Regions from separate parts of the Erwinia wuhanensis genome, predicted to be linked through region 3. Evidence: predicted binding sites of a transcription regulator. Region 3 holds the regulator's gene; each other region holds the start of a gene.
The links. Region 3 encodes CRP, which controls carbon source genes, mostly activating them, when cyclic AMP is high. Its sites were predicted from a motif close to ATGTGANNNNNNTCACAT; they were not measured.
Positions count from the first base shown of each region.

Region 1: a site for CRP is predicted at 3,077-3,094, ahead of glpT (glycerol-3-phosphate transporter). Genes of this name have one in related genera too.
Region 2: a site for CRP is predicted at 3,572-3,589, ahead of yrbN (protein YrbN). Genes of this name have one in related genera too.

Region 1 covers NZ_JAUJUH010000011.1:60,337-66,120, forward strand. Annotated here, with positions in the region: gene yigL (sugar/pyridoxal phosphate phosphatase YigL) at 1-455, shown strand, start outside; gene glpQ (glycerophosphodiester phosphodiesterase) at 496-1,524, opposite strand; gene glpT (glycerol-3-phosphate transporter) at 1,539-2,882, opposite strand; gene QZH36_RS20820 (carboxylate/amino acid/amine transporter) at 3,212-4,063, shown strand; gene QZH36_RS20825 (YehS family protein) at 4,505-4,984, opposite strand; gene metR (HTH-type transcriptional regulator MetR) at 5,143-5,784, opposite strand, start outside.
Region 2 covers NZ_JAUJUH010000003.1:96,068-101,851, forward strand. Annotated here, with positions in the region: gene rpsO (30S ribosomal protein S15) at 1-55, shown strand, start outside; gene pnp (polyribonucleotide nucleotidyltransferase) at 357-2,483, shown strand; gene nlpI (lipoprotein NlpI) at 2,608-3,492, shown strand; gene yrbN (protein YrbN) at 3,596-3,652, shown strand; gene QZH36_RS08245 (DEAD/DEAH family ATP-dependent RNA helicase) at 3,669-5,573, shown strand; gene QZH36_RS08250 (luciferase-like monooxygenase) at 5,722-5,784, opposite strand, start outside.
Region 3 covers NZ_JAUJUH010000009.1:48,802-54,585, forward strand. Annotated here, with positions in the region: gene QZH36_RS19140 (hydrolase) at 1-665, shown strand, start outside; gene QZH36_RS19145 (YheU family protein) at 622-837, shown strand; gene QZH36_RS19150 (phosphoribulokinase) at 1,059-1,928, shown strand; gene QZH36_RS19155 (OsmC family protein) at 1,921-2,325, opposite strand; gene crp (cAMP-activated global transcriptional regulator CRP) at 2,631-3,263, shown strand; gene QZH36_RS19165 (YccS/YhfK family putative transporter) at 3,322-5,400, shown strand; gene argD (bifunctional acetylornithine/succinyldiaminopimelate transaminase) at 5,495-5,784, opposite strand, start outside.

The sequences.
Region 1 (5,784 bases), on a different contig from region 3:
ACCGCCCGGAAGAGATGGATTTTTTCCGCGAGTCCAATTTTAACTACCAGACCTATCAGCCGGATTCGCTGCCAACCGACGGCATCAGCAAAGTGTTCTTTACCTGCGCTAAGCCGGAACTGCTGATCCCGCTGGAAGAGGCGCTGATGGCGCGCTGGGGCGATCGGGTTAACGTCAGCTTCTCGCTGCCGACCTGTCTGGAAGTGATGGCGGGCGGCGTTTCCAAAGGCCACGCGCTGGACGCGGTTTCCCGACTGCTGGGCTTTACGCTGGCGGACTGCATCTCTTTTGGTGACGGCATGAACGACAAAGAGATGCTGAACATGGCGGGCAAAGGCTGCATCATGAGCAACTCGCATCAGCGCCTGAAGGATCTGCTGCCGGAACTGGAAGTGATTGGCAGCAATGCGGATAACGCGGTGCCGAACTATCTGCGCAAGCTCTACAACGTCTGAAGCCGGTAAAAGCCGCCTCTGGTTACAGAGGCGGCAACGCTTACCGCTTCAGGAAGCGCACGGCCTTATCCGGGAAGTCGGTAAACAGACCGTCCACGCCCGCTTGGTTATAGAGCGCGTCGTACAGCTCGTCCACGTTATCCACCCAGCCGGGCAGCTGGTCGGCCCGCACGGTATAGGGATGCACGACCAGGCCATTCTGATGAGCCTCCTTCACCATCGGCGTAAAGTGAACCGCGCCTTTGGTCGAGCCGTTGGCAATCAGCATATGATAATCAGGGCCGATGCCGTCGACGTGACGGGCCAGCGTTTTCATCGCGCCCGGTTGCAGCATCCAGTCATAGCTGTAGTTCACCCATTTCCCGTCTTGCTGCTCCTGCGTCTCTTTTGAGTCCGTTTCGGTGATCAGCTGCACCAGTTTGACGTCCATGCCTCTTTGCGGCTCCAGCTCCGTTTTAATGCGTTTGAGTTCGTTATGGTCAAAGCATTGCAGGTAGACGTTGTCGCTTTTCGAGCTATAGCCGTACTGCTTAAGCACATCCAGTACCCTGGCGGAGATATCTTTGCCTTCCTGGCGGTGAAACCACGGCGCTTTAATTTCGGTGTAGATGCCGATATTTTTGCCCGTCGAGTGGTTCAGGCCCTGAATAAATTCAATCTCTTCGGCAAAGGTATGCACGTGGAAGTCCGATTTGCCCATCGGGAAACGCTGCGGATAAGTCTGCACTTTCTTACCGTCTTTTAGCGTAAAGCCTTCCGTAAACTTCAGCCCCTTGATTTCGGCCAGCGTAAAGTCGATGGCATAGTAACGCCCATCCTTTCTGGCGCGGTCGGGATAGCGTTCCGCCACGTCCGTTACGCGATCCAGATAGTGATCGTGCAGCACCACCAGCCGATCGTCGCGGGTCATCACCAGATCCTGCTCAAGGAAGTCGGATCCCTGCGCGTAAGCCATCGCTTTGGCGGGCAGCGAGTGTTCCGGGAGGTAGCCGCTCGCGCCACGATGGGCAATTACAATCTTGTGTGTTTCCGCGGCCACTGTACCGAACGAAGCGCCCAGCAGCAGCATAGCTATAAGCTTTTTCATTGCGTTGCCCCTTTTTTGTGCCTGTGTTCGTTCAGCATGGTGATAACCAGCAGGATAACGGCCAGCACGCCGCCGCCGATCATCACGATAAAGCCGCCGTCCCAGCCGAAGTAATCTACGGTGTAGCCGACAATAGCGCTGGCGGCCACCGAGCCGCCAAGATAGCCGAACAGCCCGGTGAAGCCCGCCGCCGTTCCCGCGGCTTTCTTCGGCGCCAGCTCCAGGGCGTGCAGCCCAATCAGCATTACTGGCCCATAAATCAGAAAGCCGATCACGATCATGCAGGTAATATCCACGCCCGGATTGCCGGGAGGATTCAGCCAGTAAACCACGGTGGCGATCGTCACCAGCACCATAAAAAAGACGCCGGTCGCGCCACGATTGCCTCTGAACACCTTATCGGACATCCAGCCGCACAGCAGCGTGCCGGGAATGCCGGCGTACTCATAAAGAAAGTAGGCCCAGGAGGATTTATCCAGCGTAAAGTGCTTCACCTCTTTTAAATAGGTCGGTGACCAGTCGAGAATGCCGTAGCGCAGCAGATAGACAAACACGTTGGCCAGCGCGATATACCAGAGCAGCCGGTTGGGCAGTACGTACTGCATAAAAATTTGCCTGGCGGTCAGCTCCTCTTCCTGGCTTTTATCATAGTCGGGCGGATAGTCGTTTTTATACTCTTCAATCGGCGGCAGACCGCAGGATTGCGGCGTGTCGCGCATTAACGCAAAGGCGATGACGGCCACCAGAATGGCGGCGAAAGCGGGCATATAAAGCGACGCTTTCCAGTCGTTAAACCAGTACATGCCCAGCAGAAACAGCAGCGGAGGCAGGCCGCCGCCGACGTTGTGCGCGCAGTTCCAGACGGAAACGATGCCGCCGCGCTCCTTGTGCGACCACCAGTGCACCATAGTGCGTCCACAGGGCGGCCAGCCCATGCCCTGGAACCAGCCGCATAAAAACAGCAGCACGAACATCACGGTAATGCTGGAGGTGGCCCAGGGAACGAATCCCATAAACAACATGACCGCCGCCGCCAGAATTAAACCGGCGGGCAAAAAGTAGCGTGGATTCGAGCGATCGGAAACGGATCCCATAATAAATTTAGAAAATCCGTAGGCGATGGAAATACCTGAAAGGGCAAAGCCTAAATCCCCTCGAGAAAAACCCTGCTCGATCAGCGAAGGCATCGCCAGCGCAAAATTTTTCCGCACCAGATAATAGGCCGCATAGCCGAAGAAAATACCAAAAAATATCTGCCAGCGTAATTTACGATAAAGCGGATCGATTTCGCTGGTGTCAACGCGCGTTCGATGCGACGCAGGTTTAAAAACAGATAACATAACAGCCTCCAATGGCAATTTATATTCGTTTTTTTCGTCGTGCAGCAACAGATAAACGCGATCCGTAGCGGAAGGAGCCTAAAAGAAAACGCGCGGCCTCGCTGTGAAGAAGAACCCAAAGGTTACATTTTTATGACAATCAAACGAATTATGCGGCACGCTTCTCTGAATGCTTTTAGCCATGCCGGCAAGGAGTGTGAGCAGGCTCACTCAAACGGCAGGATAAAAACAGGAGAGTACATTTTGCAATCAGATGTCAACCAGATATTTCCCCGCGTCCACGCCGATTTCGCTACACTGTGCGCACTTTTCACCAGCGAGTTTTTATCGTGATCTTACTGATAATCACCACTATCCTGTGGGCCTTTTCGTTCAGCCTGATCGGCGAATATCTGGCAGGCCAGGTCGACAGCGTCTTTTCCGTGCTGATCCGTCTGCTGCTGGCCGCCGTGGTTTTCCTGCCGTTTCTGCGCTGGCGCGGCTATCGGCCATCAACGCTGCTGCTCTATATGGGCGTAGGCGCGCTGCAGCTGGGTATTATGTATCTGTTCAGCTTTGAGGCTTACCTCTACCTCAGCGTTTCCGAGCTGCTGCTGTTTACGGTGATGACGCCGCTCTATATCACCCTGATTTATGACCTGATGAGCGGAAGAGGCGTGCGCCCCGGCTATGCACTGAGCGCGCTGCTGGCGGTGGCGGGCGCGGCGATTATTCGCTACGACAAGGTCAGCGACCACTTCTGGTTTGGCCTGCTGCTGGTGCAGCTTGCCAACCTTTGCTTTGCCGTTGGCATGGTGGGTTACAAGCGCCTGCAGGAAACGCGTCCGATGCCGCAGCACGCCGCCTTTTCCTGGTTTTATATGGGCGCGGCGCTCGTCGCGATTATCGCCTGGTGCCTGTGGGGCAATCCGCAGAAGCTGCCGACCACCACGCTACAGTGGAGCATCCTGATCTGGCTGGGCGTGGCGGCTTCCGGGCTGGGTTACTTTATGTGGAACTACGGCGCGACGCAGGTTGATGCCGGCACGCTGGGCATTATGAATAATATGCACGTGCCCGCCGGATTGCTGGTTAACCTTGCAATCTGGCAGCAGCAGCCGCACTGGCCGAGCTTTATCGTTGGCGCAGCGGTAATTTTCGCCTCGCTATGGGTACACCGACACTGGGTGATCAAAAAATAGCACGACGATAAAAAGCGGGGCGCGACACGCCCTGCTTAACGCCTTTGCCTGGCTCGTTAGTGAACCAGGTGCGGCCGTGATTTACTGACCAGCAGATTCACATTCGTTTTACTGGTTTTGCCAATACGGCTACCGCTATCTTCCCCCGCTGTCGTTACCTGCCCGGTGCTATAACTCAGCGCTGACGGGGAAAGCAGCCTATAAATTTTAGAAAATAGCGTGCCGAAAATAGTTTTGGTAGTGTCGTGGTTTTTACCTGCGCTGCTGATAGTTGCGCTCTCATAATATATCTTCTTTCATGGTTCGCTATATTTACAATGTGTAAATATCAGGCGGATATTATGAGGAGTGACTTGCCCTGTAAAGGCAGGAAGGGAATATAAATAATGCATTTTTTGATAGCGTTTTAAATAGCAGGCAGCCCGAAGGCTGCACTAATATTTAAGCTTTTTTAACAGGGGCAGGGCGTAATTTCATTGTCATTCCCTTCAGGAAATTCCTTAAAATCTGATCGCCGCATTCACGGTAATTTTTATGCCCTGGCTTTCGGAAAATAGCGCCAATTTCAGACTGGCCCACGGCGAAGTCCGCCAGCTTAAGCACGTCAATAATATCCGTGGTTTTTAAATCGAAAGCGATGCGCAGTTTTTTAATAATAATATTATTCGTCATCTTGCGTTCGACAGAAGGCTCAGGCGCATCTTCGCTTTTGCCACGGCGCTGAAAAATCAGCCCGTTCAGGAAATAGCCCATTACCACGTCAGGACAGGCGCGAAAGCCCGCTTCGTCTTCTTTTTTCAGGAAGCTTTGCATTTCCGCTTCGCTGACTTCACTTTCCGCCAGCGCCAGGATGCCAACCATCTGAGCATCGCTCAGGCTCAGCATGTAGCGCACGCTGCGCAAAACGTCATTATTGGTCATAAAAATCTCATTGGTTCAGGATCGTTGGCCGCATTATAGAGACAAATGGCGCTGGATAAAGGAATACCGTCAGCAAAAAGGCAGGCGGCCAGCGCGTTATAAAGGCACGGCTGCGCTAAAAGGGCCACCGCGCAAAAGCGATCGCCCGTACTGGCCGCTCAGGAATGATGCAAAGAGGTCGGCAGCGGCGTGCCCGGCGCGGAAGCGTCCCTGACCAGCGGCAGATGCTCGCAGGCGTGCTGGCGGGCGGAGCGGATAAAAGCTTCGACTACTGCCTGACGCTGCTCGCCGTCGCGCACGGCGGCATATAAACGGCTCCATAAACCCTGGCCGAGCGTTTTGGTCACCACCAGCCCCTGATGCTCAAAGCTTTCCACAACCCAGTGCGGCAGGGCGGCGATGCCCATGCCCGCGGACACCATCTGGATCAGCAGCAGCGTATTATCCACGCTTTTTAACGCCGGGCTGACGCCTGCGGGCTGCAAGAAATGCCGCCAGATATCCAGGCGCTGCCGCTGCACCGGATAAATCATCAGCACTTCGCTGGCCAGATCTTCCGGTGAAATATGATCAACCTGCGCCAGCGGATGGTCGGGCGCCAGCACCAGGCGAACTTCAAAATCAAACATCGGCGAATAGAACAGCCCGCTGCGCGGCAAAATATCGGAGGTGAGCACCACGTCCAGCTCCCCCTGTTGAAGCGCGGGCTGGGGATCGAAAGTCACCCCGGATTTAAAATCCATCACCACCTGCGGCCAGCTCTGACGGAAGTTGCTCAACGCTGGCGTCAGCCATTGAAT
Region 2 (5,784 bases), on a different contig from region 3:
TAAAGACGTTGCACGTTACACCAGCCTGATCGAGCGTCTGGGTCTGCGTCGCTAAGTCTTACAGTCTGCTCTCCTCGCTTTCGTCGTCCGACGAAGGAAAAGGGGGAAAAAGGCAGATTTGTGCGAGTTTCGCTAAAAAGGGGCCTTTATGGCCCCTTTTTTCAGTCGGGCGGCAGCAATCCAGGCCAAACTATTGTATTGTTGCTGAGTGTGATCTTCAGTTGCAGAGATTCGCGCGGCTAATGAGAGGCTTTGTCCCATAAGGGATTAGGGTTGTCATTAGTCGCGAGGATGCAATGAAGATTTAAGAGTCACGGCAGGAGAAAGCTCTTGCCAGGAACGTTAAGGACATTATTTTGCTGAATCCGATCGTAAAAAAATTCCAGTATGGTCAGCATACCGTCACGCTTGAAACCGGTATGATGGCTCGTCAGGCCACCGCTGCCGTTATGGTCAGCATGGACGACACCGCTGTATTTGTAACCGTAGTTGGCCAGAAAAAAGCCAAGCCGGGTCAGGACTTTTTCCCTCTGACCATCAACTATCAGGAGCGTACCTACGCTGCTGGTCGTATCCCGGGCAGCTTCTTCCGTCGTGAAGGCCGTCCAAGCGAAGGCGAAACGCTGATTGCGCGTCTGATTGACCGCCCGCTTCGCCCGCTGTTCCCGGAAGGTTTTGTTAACGAAGTCCAGGTGATTGCCACCGTGGTTTCCGTTAACCCACAGGTTAACCCTGATATCGTAGCGATGATCGGCGCTTCTGCCGCGCTGAGCCTGTCCGGTATTCCTTTCAACGGCCCAATCGGCTCTGCCCGCGTGGGTTACATCAACGACCAGTACGTGCTGAACCCAACCACCGACGAGCTGAAAGAAAGCAAGCTGGATCTGGTTGTTGCCGGTACCGAAGGTGCCGTGCTGATGGTGGAATCCGAAGCGGAACTGCTGAGCGAAGATCAGATGCTGGGCGCCGTGGTATTTGGCCACGAGCAGCAGCAGGTTGTTATCGAAAACATTAAGGCACTGGTTGCCGAAGCGGGCAAACCTCGCTGGGAATGGCAGCCGGAAGCGGTTAACGAAGCGCTGAACAGCCGCATCGCCGCGCTGGCCGAATCCCGTCTGAGCGACGCTTACCGCATCACCGAAAAACAGGAGCGTTACGCTCAGGTTGACGTGATCAAATCTGAAACCACAGCGGCGCTGCTGGCGGAAGACGCAAGCCTGGACGAAGGCGAAATCAGCGATATCCTGCACGGTCTGGAAAAGAACGTGGTGCGTAGCCGCATTCTGCGTGGTGAGCCGCGTATCGACGGTCGTGAAAAAGATATGATCCGTGGTCTGGACGTGCGCACCGGCGTGCTGCCGCGTACTCACGGCTCCGCGCTGTTTACCCGTGGCGAAACTCAGGCGCTGGTAACGGCGACGCTGGGCACCGCGCGTGACGCACAGAACCTGGACGAGTTGATGGGTGAACGCACCGACAACTTCCTGTTCCACTACAACTTCCCTCCGTACTCCGTGGGTGAAACCGGTATGGTTGGCTCGCCTAAGCGTCGTGAAATTGGTCACGGTCGTCTGGCGAAGCGCGGCGTGCTGGCCGTAATGCCGAAAGGCGACGCGTTCCCGTACACCGTACGTGTAGTGTCAGAAATCACCGAATCCAACGGTTCATCGTCTATGGCTTCCGTATGCGGCGCTTCACTGGCGCTGATGGACGCGGGCGTGCCGATCAAAGCGGCCGTAGCCGGTATCGCGATGGGTCTGGTTAAAGACAACGATAACTTTGTTGTGCTGTCAGATATCCTGGGCGATGAAGATCACCTGGGCGACATGGACTTCAAAGTAGCCGGTAGCCGTGAAGGCATCACCGCGCTGCAGATGGACATCAAAATCGAAGGCATCACCCGCGAAATCATGCAGGTGGCGCTGAACCAGGCTAAAGGCGCGCGTCTGCATATCCTGGGCGTAATGGAACAGGCTATCAGCACGCCACGCGGCGATATCTCGCAGTTTGCTCCGCGCATCCATACCATCAAGATCAGCCCGGACAAGATCAAAGACGTGATCGGTAAAGGCGGTTCTGTTATTCGTGCGCTGACCGAAGAGACCGGCACCACCATCGAAATCGAAGATGACGGTACCGTGAAAATCGCTGCGACCGACGGTGACAAAGCGAAGTTCGCTATCCGCCGTATCGAAGAGATCACGGCAGAAATCGAAGTGGGCCGCATTTACAACGGTAAAGTGACCCGCATCGTCGACTTCGGCGCCTTCGTCGCTATCGGCGGCGGTAAAGAAGGTCTGGTGCACATTTCTCAAATCGCCGACAAGCGCGTTGAGAAAGTCACTGACTATCTGCAGATGGGCCAGGAAGTCCCGGTGAAAGTTCTGGAAGTTGATCGTCAGGGCCGCGTGCGCCTGAGCATCAAGGAAGCGGCCGAGCCGGAAGCGGCTGCGGCGCCTGCGCCAGAAGCTTCAGCAGAATAAGCAGCACACTAAGCTCTTCGCGGCGACGCGAAGAGCTGTTCCATCGCGAGGACAGGACGACACCTTGTGCACGGCAGGCGGATGAAAGGATGATCATCCCATTGTTTGTATTTGGGAGTGGTGAATGAAGCCTTTTTTGCGCTGGTGTTTCGTTGCGACAGCTTTAACGCTGGCAGGATGCAGCAACCCGGATTGGCGTAACAACGAGGTTTTGGCTGTTCCGCTACAGCCTACGTTGCAGCAGGAAGTGATCCTGGCGCGCATGGAACAAATACTTGCCAGTCGGGCATTAACCGATGATGAACGCGCACAGCTGTTATATGAGCGCGGAGTGTTGTATGATAGTTTAGGTTTGAGAGCACTGGCGCGAAATGATTTTTCACAAGCGCTGTCTGTCAGACCGGATATGCCGGAAGTATTCAATTACTTAGGCATATATCTGACGCAGGCAGGCAATTTTGATGCTGCCTACGAAGCGTTTGATTCTGTACTTGAGCTTGATCCAACTTACAATTACGCGCGTTTAAATCGCGGAATCGCACTCTACTACGGTGGAAGATTTAAACTAGCGCAAGATGATCTGCTGGCGTTTTATCAAGACGATCCTAACGATCCTTTCCGCAGCCTGTGGCTCTATCTCGATGAACGTGAGATGAGCGCCGACAAGGCAGAAGTGGCGCTGAAGCAGCGTTACGATAAGGCGGACAGAGACCAATGGGGATGGAATATTGTCGAGTTCTACCTGGGCCGTATCAGCGAAAAAACGCTGATGGAGAGGCTCAAGGCGGACGCAACGGATAACACCTCGCTCGCTGAACATCTCAGTGAAACCAACTTCTATTTAGGTAAGCACTACCTAAGTCTGGGGGAGAAGGACAACGCAGAAGCGTTGTTCAAGCTGACGGTTGCCAACAACGTCCATAACTTTGTTGAGCACCGATATGCATTGTTGGAGCTGGCGCTACTCGGCCAGACACAAGACGATTTATCAGAATCTGACCAGCAATAGCTGACGAACTTTTTTTGCCTGATTTTTGAAATGTCATCATCTTCACGGGTGAGGGCTTTCTTGTTCGTCGAAACCACTAATTTGAGCCGGTTCACACTTTTTGATGAAAATGACTGAATGTTTTCACGACGAGTTATGTAGACTGGCCGCCGCAATCTAAGAGGCACGTGTACTACATGACTGAAATTGAAACCACTTTTGCTGACCTGGGTCTGAACGAATCCATCCTCGAATCACTTAACGGCATGGGCTATGTTAAGCCATCTCCGATCCAGGCAGAGTGTATCCCACATCTGCTGGCGGGCCGTGACGTATTGGGTATGGCACAGACCGGTAGCGGCAAAACCGCAGCGTTCTCGCTGCCACTGCTACACAACATTGACAGCAACCTGAAAGCGCCACAAATCCTGGTGCTGGCACCAACTCGTGAGTTGGCGGTTCAGGTTGCGGAAGCCGTAACTGAATTCTCTAAACACATGCGCGGTCTTAACGTAGTGGCCCTTTACGGCGGCCAGCGTTACGACGTACAGCTGCGTGCGCTGCGCCAGGGTCCACAGGTTGTTGTGGGTACGCCTGGTCGTCTGCTGGACCACCTGAAACGCGGCACGTTAGACCTTTCTAACCTGCGCGGCCTGGTGCTGGACGAAGCCGATGAAATGCTGCGTATGGGCTTCATCGAAGACGTTGAAACGATTATGGCGCAGATCCCGGCCGATCATCAGACCGCGCTGTTCTCTGCCACCATGCCAGAAGCGATTCGTCGTATCACCAAACGCTTCATGAAAGATCCACAGGAAGTGCGTATTCAGTCAAGCCTGACCACGCGTCCTGATATCAGCCAGAGCTACTGGACCGCTTACGGTCGTAAGACCGACGCGCTGGTACGCTTCCTGGAGTCGGAAGATTTTGATGCGGCGATTATCTTCGTGCGCACCAAAAACGCCACGCTGGAAGTGGCCGAAGCGCTGGAGCGCAGCGGTTATAACAGTGCGGCCCTGAACGGCGATATGAATCAGGCGCTGCGTGAGCAGACCCTGGAGCGTCTGAAAGACGGCCGTCTGGATATTCTGATCGCTACCGACGTAGCGGCACGTGGTCTGGACGTTGAGCGTATCAGCTTGGTTGTGAACTACGACATCCCAATGGATGCCGAATCTTACGTTCACCGTATCGGCCGTACCGGTCGTGCAGGTCGTGCCGGCCGTGCGCTGTTGTTCGTTGAGAACCGCGAGCGTCGTCTGCTGCGTAACATCGAACGCACCATGAAGCTGACTATTCCTGAAGTAGAGCTGCCAAATGCAGAGCTGCTGGGTCAGCGTCGTCTGGCCAAGTTCGCTGCTAAAGTTCAGCAGCAGCTGGAAAGCAGCGATCTGGAACAGTACCGTGCGCTGCTGAGCAAAATGCAGCCTGCGGAAGAAGAGCTGGATATCGAAACGCTGGCTGCCGCGCTGCTGAAAATGGCGCAGGGCGAACGTCCGCTGATCGTACCGGCAGATCCGGCTCCACGTCCGCGTCGTGAGTTCAAAGAGCGTGACGATCGTCGCGGCGACCGTCCGGACCGTGGTCCTCGCGAAGCCCGTGATGGCGATCGTCCACGTCGTGAACGTCGTGACGTTGGCGATATGGAAGTTTACCGTATCGAAGTGGGTCGTGATGACGGCGTTGAAGTTCGTCATATCGTTGGCGCTATCGCTAACGAAGGCGATATCAGCAGCCGCTACATCGGCAACATCAAGCTGTTTGGTACGCACTCAACTATCGAACTGCCAAAAGGCATGCCGGGCGACATTCTGTCTCATTTCACCCGCACGCGTATTCTGAACAAGCCGATGAATATGCAGCTGATTGGTGATGCGCAGCCTCGCAGCAACGATCGTGGCGGTGAGCGTCGCGGTAGCGGTGCGCCAGGTCGCGGCGGTTTCGGCGGCGCGCGTAGCGAAGGCGGACGTAGCGAAGGCGGTCGTCGTTTCAGCAACGAGCGCAGCGGTAGCGGCGAGCGTCGTCCGGGCGGCTTCAGCCGTGACGGTCGTGCACCACGTCGTGAAGACGGCGCAGCGCCGACTCGTCGTCGTGATGCCTAATCACTGCTAGCCAGTCTGATGCCGGTCACTGAAAAGTGACCGGCATTTTTTTTGCCTTTAAGAAAGCGAATAGTTGCAGCGGGGCGAGTACGTCAGGCGGGAATCGTTTTAACAGCGGGCGAGGGAATGGCTTCCCCCGCCATTTTTGTTACAGCGAGCGGTAGGCTTCCATGGCCAGCGCAAACGAGCGCAGCCGCGCCTCTTTATCAAA
Region 3 (5,784 bases):
CCAGCTATTTTTTACGCTGGCTACGGGAAACCTGGGGAACGGTGGCGACCGCTGCCGTGGGCTTTTCGCTTGGCGGTAATATGCTGGGCTGCCTGATGGGCCAACAGGGCGACAGCTGTTTGCTGGATGCCGGCGTTATCGTTTCCGCGCCGCTGATGCTGGAACCCTGCAGCCAGCGGCTGGAGCAGGGATTCTCGCGTGTCTATCAGCGCTACCTGCTAAACTTGCTGAAGCAGAACGCCACCCGCAAACTGCACGCCTGGCCCGGCACGCTGCCTGTCGATCTGACGCAGCTTAAGGCGCTTAAGAGACTCAGGGAGTTTGACGACGCCATTACTGCCAGAGCGCACGGTTTTGTGGACGCGACGGATTACTATCGCCGCTGTAGCGCGCTGCCGCTGCTTTCCGGCGTGCGTAAACCTCTGCTGATTATTCATGCTAAAGACGATCCCTTTATGACCGACGAGGTCATTCCTGCAACCGAGAGGCTGCCCGATTGCGTAACGTATCAGCTGACGCAGCACGGCGGACATGTGGGATTCGTGGGGGGAACGCTGCGCAGGCCGCAAATGTGGCTGGAGCAGCGTATACCGCAATGGCTTTCAACCTGGCTGGACAACGATGATTATTCCCTGGAAAGAACTGGACCCGGACACGCTCGCTAACCTGATTGAAGCCTTCGTGCTGCGGGAAGGCACCGACTATGGCGAGCAGGAGCGCTCGCTGGAGCAAAAAGTCAATGACGTTCGTCGTCAGCTGACAAACGGCGAGGCGGTGCTGGTCTGGTCAGAGCTGCACGAGACGGTCAATATCATGCCTAAAGGCCAGATCCGTTAACGCCTCCCGCTGAGGGGGCAAAAGCCTATCGGCGACGCCGTGTTCTTCTTACCGCTTGGCTAGTCGGAAGACGGCGATCTCGTTTTCCTGACGGCTAAACCGCTGTTCGCGCTTGGCTTTATTGCATAACCTCTGCCGCGCGCTCACCCCTGGGCAGAAGATGACAGGCTATAGCAAAACGTGATAACAATGGCGGAATAACGTTCACAGGAAACTCGTTTATGTCCGCCATACATCCAGTGATTGCCGTGACCGGTTCCAGCGGCGCGGGCACCACCACCACCAGCCTGGCCTTCCGCAAAATTTTTCAGCAGCTGAACCTGCACGCGGCGGAAGTGGAAGGCGACAGCTTCCATCGCTATACCCGTCCCGAAATGGATATGGCAATCCGCAAAGCGCGCGATATGGGCCGCCATATCAGCTATTTCGGCCCGGAGGCCAACGATTTTTCGCTGCTGGAGCAAACCTTCGCGGAATATGGCCGCAGCGGCAGCGGCCAGTCCAGAAAATATCTGCACACCTATGACGAAGCGGTGCCCTGGAACCAGGTGCCCGGCACTTTTACGCCGTGGCAGCCGCTGCCGGAACCCACCGACGTGCTGTTTTACGAAGGGCTGCACGGCGGCGTGGTGACGCCGCAGAACAATGTCTCGCAGCATGTAGATCTGCTGGTGGGCGTGGTGCCTATCGTCAACCTGGAGTGGATCCAAAAAATGATCCGCGATACCAGCGAACGCGGTCATTCACGCGAGGCGGTGATGGATTCCGTGGTGCGCTCAATGGACGATTATATTAACTTCATTACGCCACAATTTTCCCGCACCCATATTAACTTCCAGCGTGTCCCTACCGTGGATACGTCCAACCCTTTTGCCGCGCGCGGCATTCCTTCGCTTGACGAGAGCTTTGTGGTTATCCATTTCCAGGCGCTGGAACAGATTGACTTCCCCTATCTGCTGGCGATGCTGCAAGGCTCTTTTATCTCCCATATCAACACGCTGGTGGTGCCGGGCGGCAAAATGGGCCTGGCAATGGAGCTGATTATGGGGCCGCTGGTCAAGCGCCTGATGGAAGGCAAAGCTATCAAGTAACGCCCATCTCATGGCTATGGGTAAGGGTCACGCCCTTACCCAGCATCAGCGCGACCGGGCAATATTTCCCGACCGCAAGGCTGACCGCGCGCGCCAGCGCCTTATCCGTCAGCCCGCTGCCGCTGACAATAAAATGCAGGTTGATGCGGGTAAACAGACGCGGCGGTTTCTCGCGCCGGGTTGACGTCAGCTTCACCTCGCAGTTCTCTACCGTGAAACGCCCTTTTTGCAGAATGGCAACCACTTCCGCCGCGCTACAGCCGCCTGCCGCCATCAGCAGCATTTCCATCGGGCTGGGCGCTTTATCGCCCGCGTTGCCGTCCATCACGATCTGATGGCCCGATGAGGATCCTCCCAAAAAGGTCAGCCCTTCCACCCATTTGACGCTCGCTTGCATAACAAACTCCTCTAATTCATTTAGTTAAGCCGCGGTCGGCTTAAGGCAACTAAAACAGCAGCGCGGCAGATTTCCCGCTATGCTGAAGCGAGACAACAGAAGACACCCATGCAAAGCTGTGCTACAAACAAGGCTGTATTTCGTCAGTACTCTACAGACCAGACGAAACGGGACGACATAACGAGCCCGGCACTCAACAGAGAGCCGAATAACTTTCCTGCATGGGAAGCGCTTGACTATTTCAACGCCTGTCAGGGAACTCTGCCCCTGTATTTAGGCACGATAACAACAGAGGATAACAGCGAATGGTTCTCGGCAAACCGCAAACAGACCCGACACTTGAATGGTTCCTGTCACATTGCCATATTCATAAGTATCCATCCAAAAGCACGCTGATCCACCAGGGTGAGAAAGCAGAAACCCTTTACTACATCGTCAAAGGCGCGGTAGCGGTGCTCATCAAGGATGAAGAAGGTAAAGAGATGATCCTGTCTTACCTTAACCAGGGCGATTTTATCGGCGAGCTTGGCCTGTTTGAAGAAGGCCAGGAGCGCAGCGCATGGGTGCGGGCAAAAACGGCCTGTGAAGTGGCGGAAATCTCCTATAAGAAGTTTCGCCAGCTGATCCAGGTCAACCCGGATATCCTGATGCGTCTCTCTTCACAGATGGCGCGCCGCCTGCAGGTTACCTCCGAGAAAGTGGGCAATTTAGCTTTCCTCGATGTGACAGGTCGCATCGCGCAAACGCTATTGAATCTGGCCAAACAGCCGGACGCTATGACCCACCCGGATGGGATGCAGATCAAAATTACCCGCCAGGAGATTGGCCAGATCGTCGGCTGCTCGCGCGAAACCGTCGGCCGTATTCTGAAGATGCTGGAAGATCAGAATCTGATCTCCGCACACGGTAAAACCATCGTGGTCTACGGTACACGCTAAACCGCTCTGATTGCATGGCGCAATGCCTTCGTTGCGCCTTTTCAGCGGGTACAAAGCAATGTGGCGCCGACTCATCTACCATCCCGAAGTTAACTACGCCCTGCGGCAGACGCTGGTGCTTTGCCTGCCCGTCGCCGTCGGCTGGCTGCTGGGCAATTTGCAAAACGGCCTGCTGTTCTCGCTGGTGCCGGCCTGCTGCAATATCGCCGGTCTGGATACGCCCCATAAACGCTTCTTTAAACGTCTGCTGATCGGCGGCGGCCTTTTCGCCTTCAGCAGCTTTCTGGTGCAGTATCTTGGCGACTATGCCGTTCCCCTGCCCATTATCCTGTTTTCCATGGCCATGCTGCTGGGCGTGACCGGCGAAATCAGCCCGCTGCATGGCAGACTGCTGCCCGGCGCGCTGATTGCCGGCATCTTTACCCTGAGCCTGGCCGGTCGGATGCCCATCTGGCAGCCGCCGTCGCTTTATATCCTGGGCACGGTCTGGTACGGCCTCTTTAACTGGTTCTGGTTCTGGCTGTGGAAAGAGCAGCCGATGCGGGAAACGCTCAGCCTGCTTTATCGCGAGCTGGCCGGCTACTGCGAGGCCAAATACAGCCTGCTGACGCAGCTTGCCGACCCGGAAAAAACGCTGCCGCCGCTGCTGGCTCGCCAGCAAAAAGCGGTCGACCTTATCAATACCTGCTATCAGCAAATGCACATGCTGGCCGCCAGCAACGATAATCACCATAAGCGGTTGACCCGCGCTTTTCAGGTTGCGCTGGATTTGCAGGAGCATATCGCCGTCAGCCTGCATCAGCCGGAAGAGGTGCAAAAACTGGTGGAGCAGAGCCATGCCGAGGCGGTGATCCGCTGGAACGCGCAGACCATTGCGGCCAGGCTGCGCGAGCTGGCGGACGATATTCTCTATCACCGTCTGCCGACACGTTTCAGCATGGATAAACAGCTGCAGGCGCTGGAAAAAATTGCCCGCCAGCATCCCGCCAACCCGGTCGGCAACTTTTGCGCCTGGCATTTCAGCCGTATCGCCCGCGTGCTGCGTACCCAGCGTCCGCTTTACCAGCGCGATCTGATGGCGGATCGTCAGAAACGACTGCCGCTGCTATCTGCCATCAGAAGCTATCTGTCGCTGAAATCCGCCGCGCTGCGCACCGCCGCCAGGTTTGCGGTTATGCTCGCTTTCGCCAGCACCCTGGCGCTCTCCTTTAATCTGCCCAAGCCTTACTGGCTGCTGATGACGGTGATGTTTGTCAGCCAGAACGGCTACAGCGCGACCAGGGTACGCATTCAGCACCGTGCGCTGGGCACGCTGGGCGGGCTGGTGGTGGCCGCGCTGACGCTACGCTTTCAGGTGCCGGAATCGGCTGTGCTGCTGGTGATGCTGACGCTGACGCTGGCGGGCTATCTGGTGATCCGCAAATATTACGGCCTGGCGACGATCGGCTTTACCGTGACGGCGGTATATTCGCTTCAGCTGCTGTCGCTGAACGGCGCCGACTTTCTGCTGCCGCGCCTGCTGGATACGCTGATGGGCTGCCTGATCGCCTTTGCCGGGATGATCTGGCTGTGGCCGCAGTGGCAAAGCGGCCTGCTGCGGCAGAATGCGCACGACGCGCTGGAAACCTATCAGGAAGCGCTCCAGAAACTGCTGGGGGACGAAGAGAGTCCGCAGAAGCTTGCCTGGCAGCGTATGCGCGTTAACCAGGCGCACAACGCGCTGTTTAACTCGCTGAACCAGGCGATGCAGGAGCCGGGTTTCGACGCCCGCTACCTGGCCGATATGAAGCTTTGGGTTACGCACAGTCAGTTTATCGTTGAGCATATCAACGCCATGACCATTTTAGCGCGTGAACATACCATGCTGACGCCGCAGCTGGCCGAGCGCTATCTACAGGCGTGCGAAATTGCGCTACAGCGCTGCCAGCAGCGGCTGGAGTATGACGGGCCGAGTTCCACAAATAACGTGCTGGAGACGGATACGCCCTTTCAGCAGGGCGCGACCACGGTGATGGAAAGGCACATAAAGCGGATCCTGGAACATCTTGGCGTGATGCACACTATTTCTTCGTTGGCCTGGAGCAGCCGACCTCATCATGGCCGCTGGCTGTCGCGCCATTTACGGAAATCAGCCTGATGATGCTGAGCAGAAGTTTTTCGGCGCGTGTAAGCGGCCTGGTGCAGACGACGCGCCTGTTTAGCCGGAAGCGCGAGGCTTCCGGCCTGACGAGTTAAGCCAGCAGTTTTTTCACGGCGGTGGCGAAGCGGTTCATGCCCTCTTCGATATCGGTCGGTTCAATGACCAGCGACGGCGCAAAACGGATCACGTCCGTCCCGGCATTGAGGATCATTACGCCTTCGGCGGCGGCGGCGTTCAGAATATCGCGCGCTTTACCGGCATGCTGCGGCTTCAGCGCCGCGCCAATCAGCAGGCCTTTGCCGCGAATGTCGCTGAACAGATCCAGCTGCGCGTCCAGCGCTTTCAGCGCGGCGACAAACTGCTCGCGGCGCGCCTCTACAC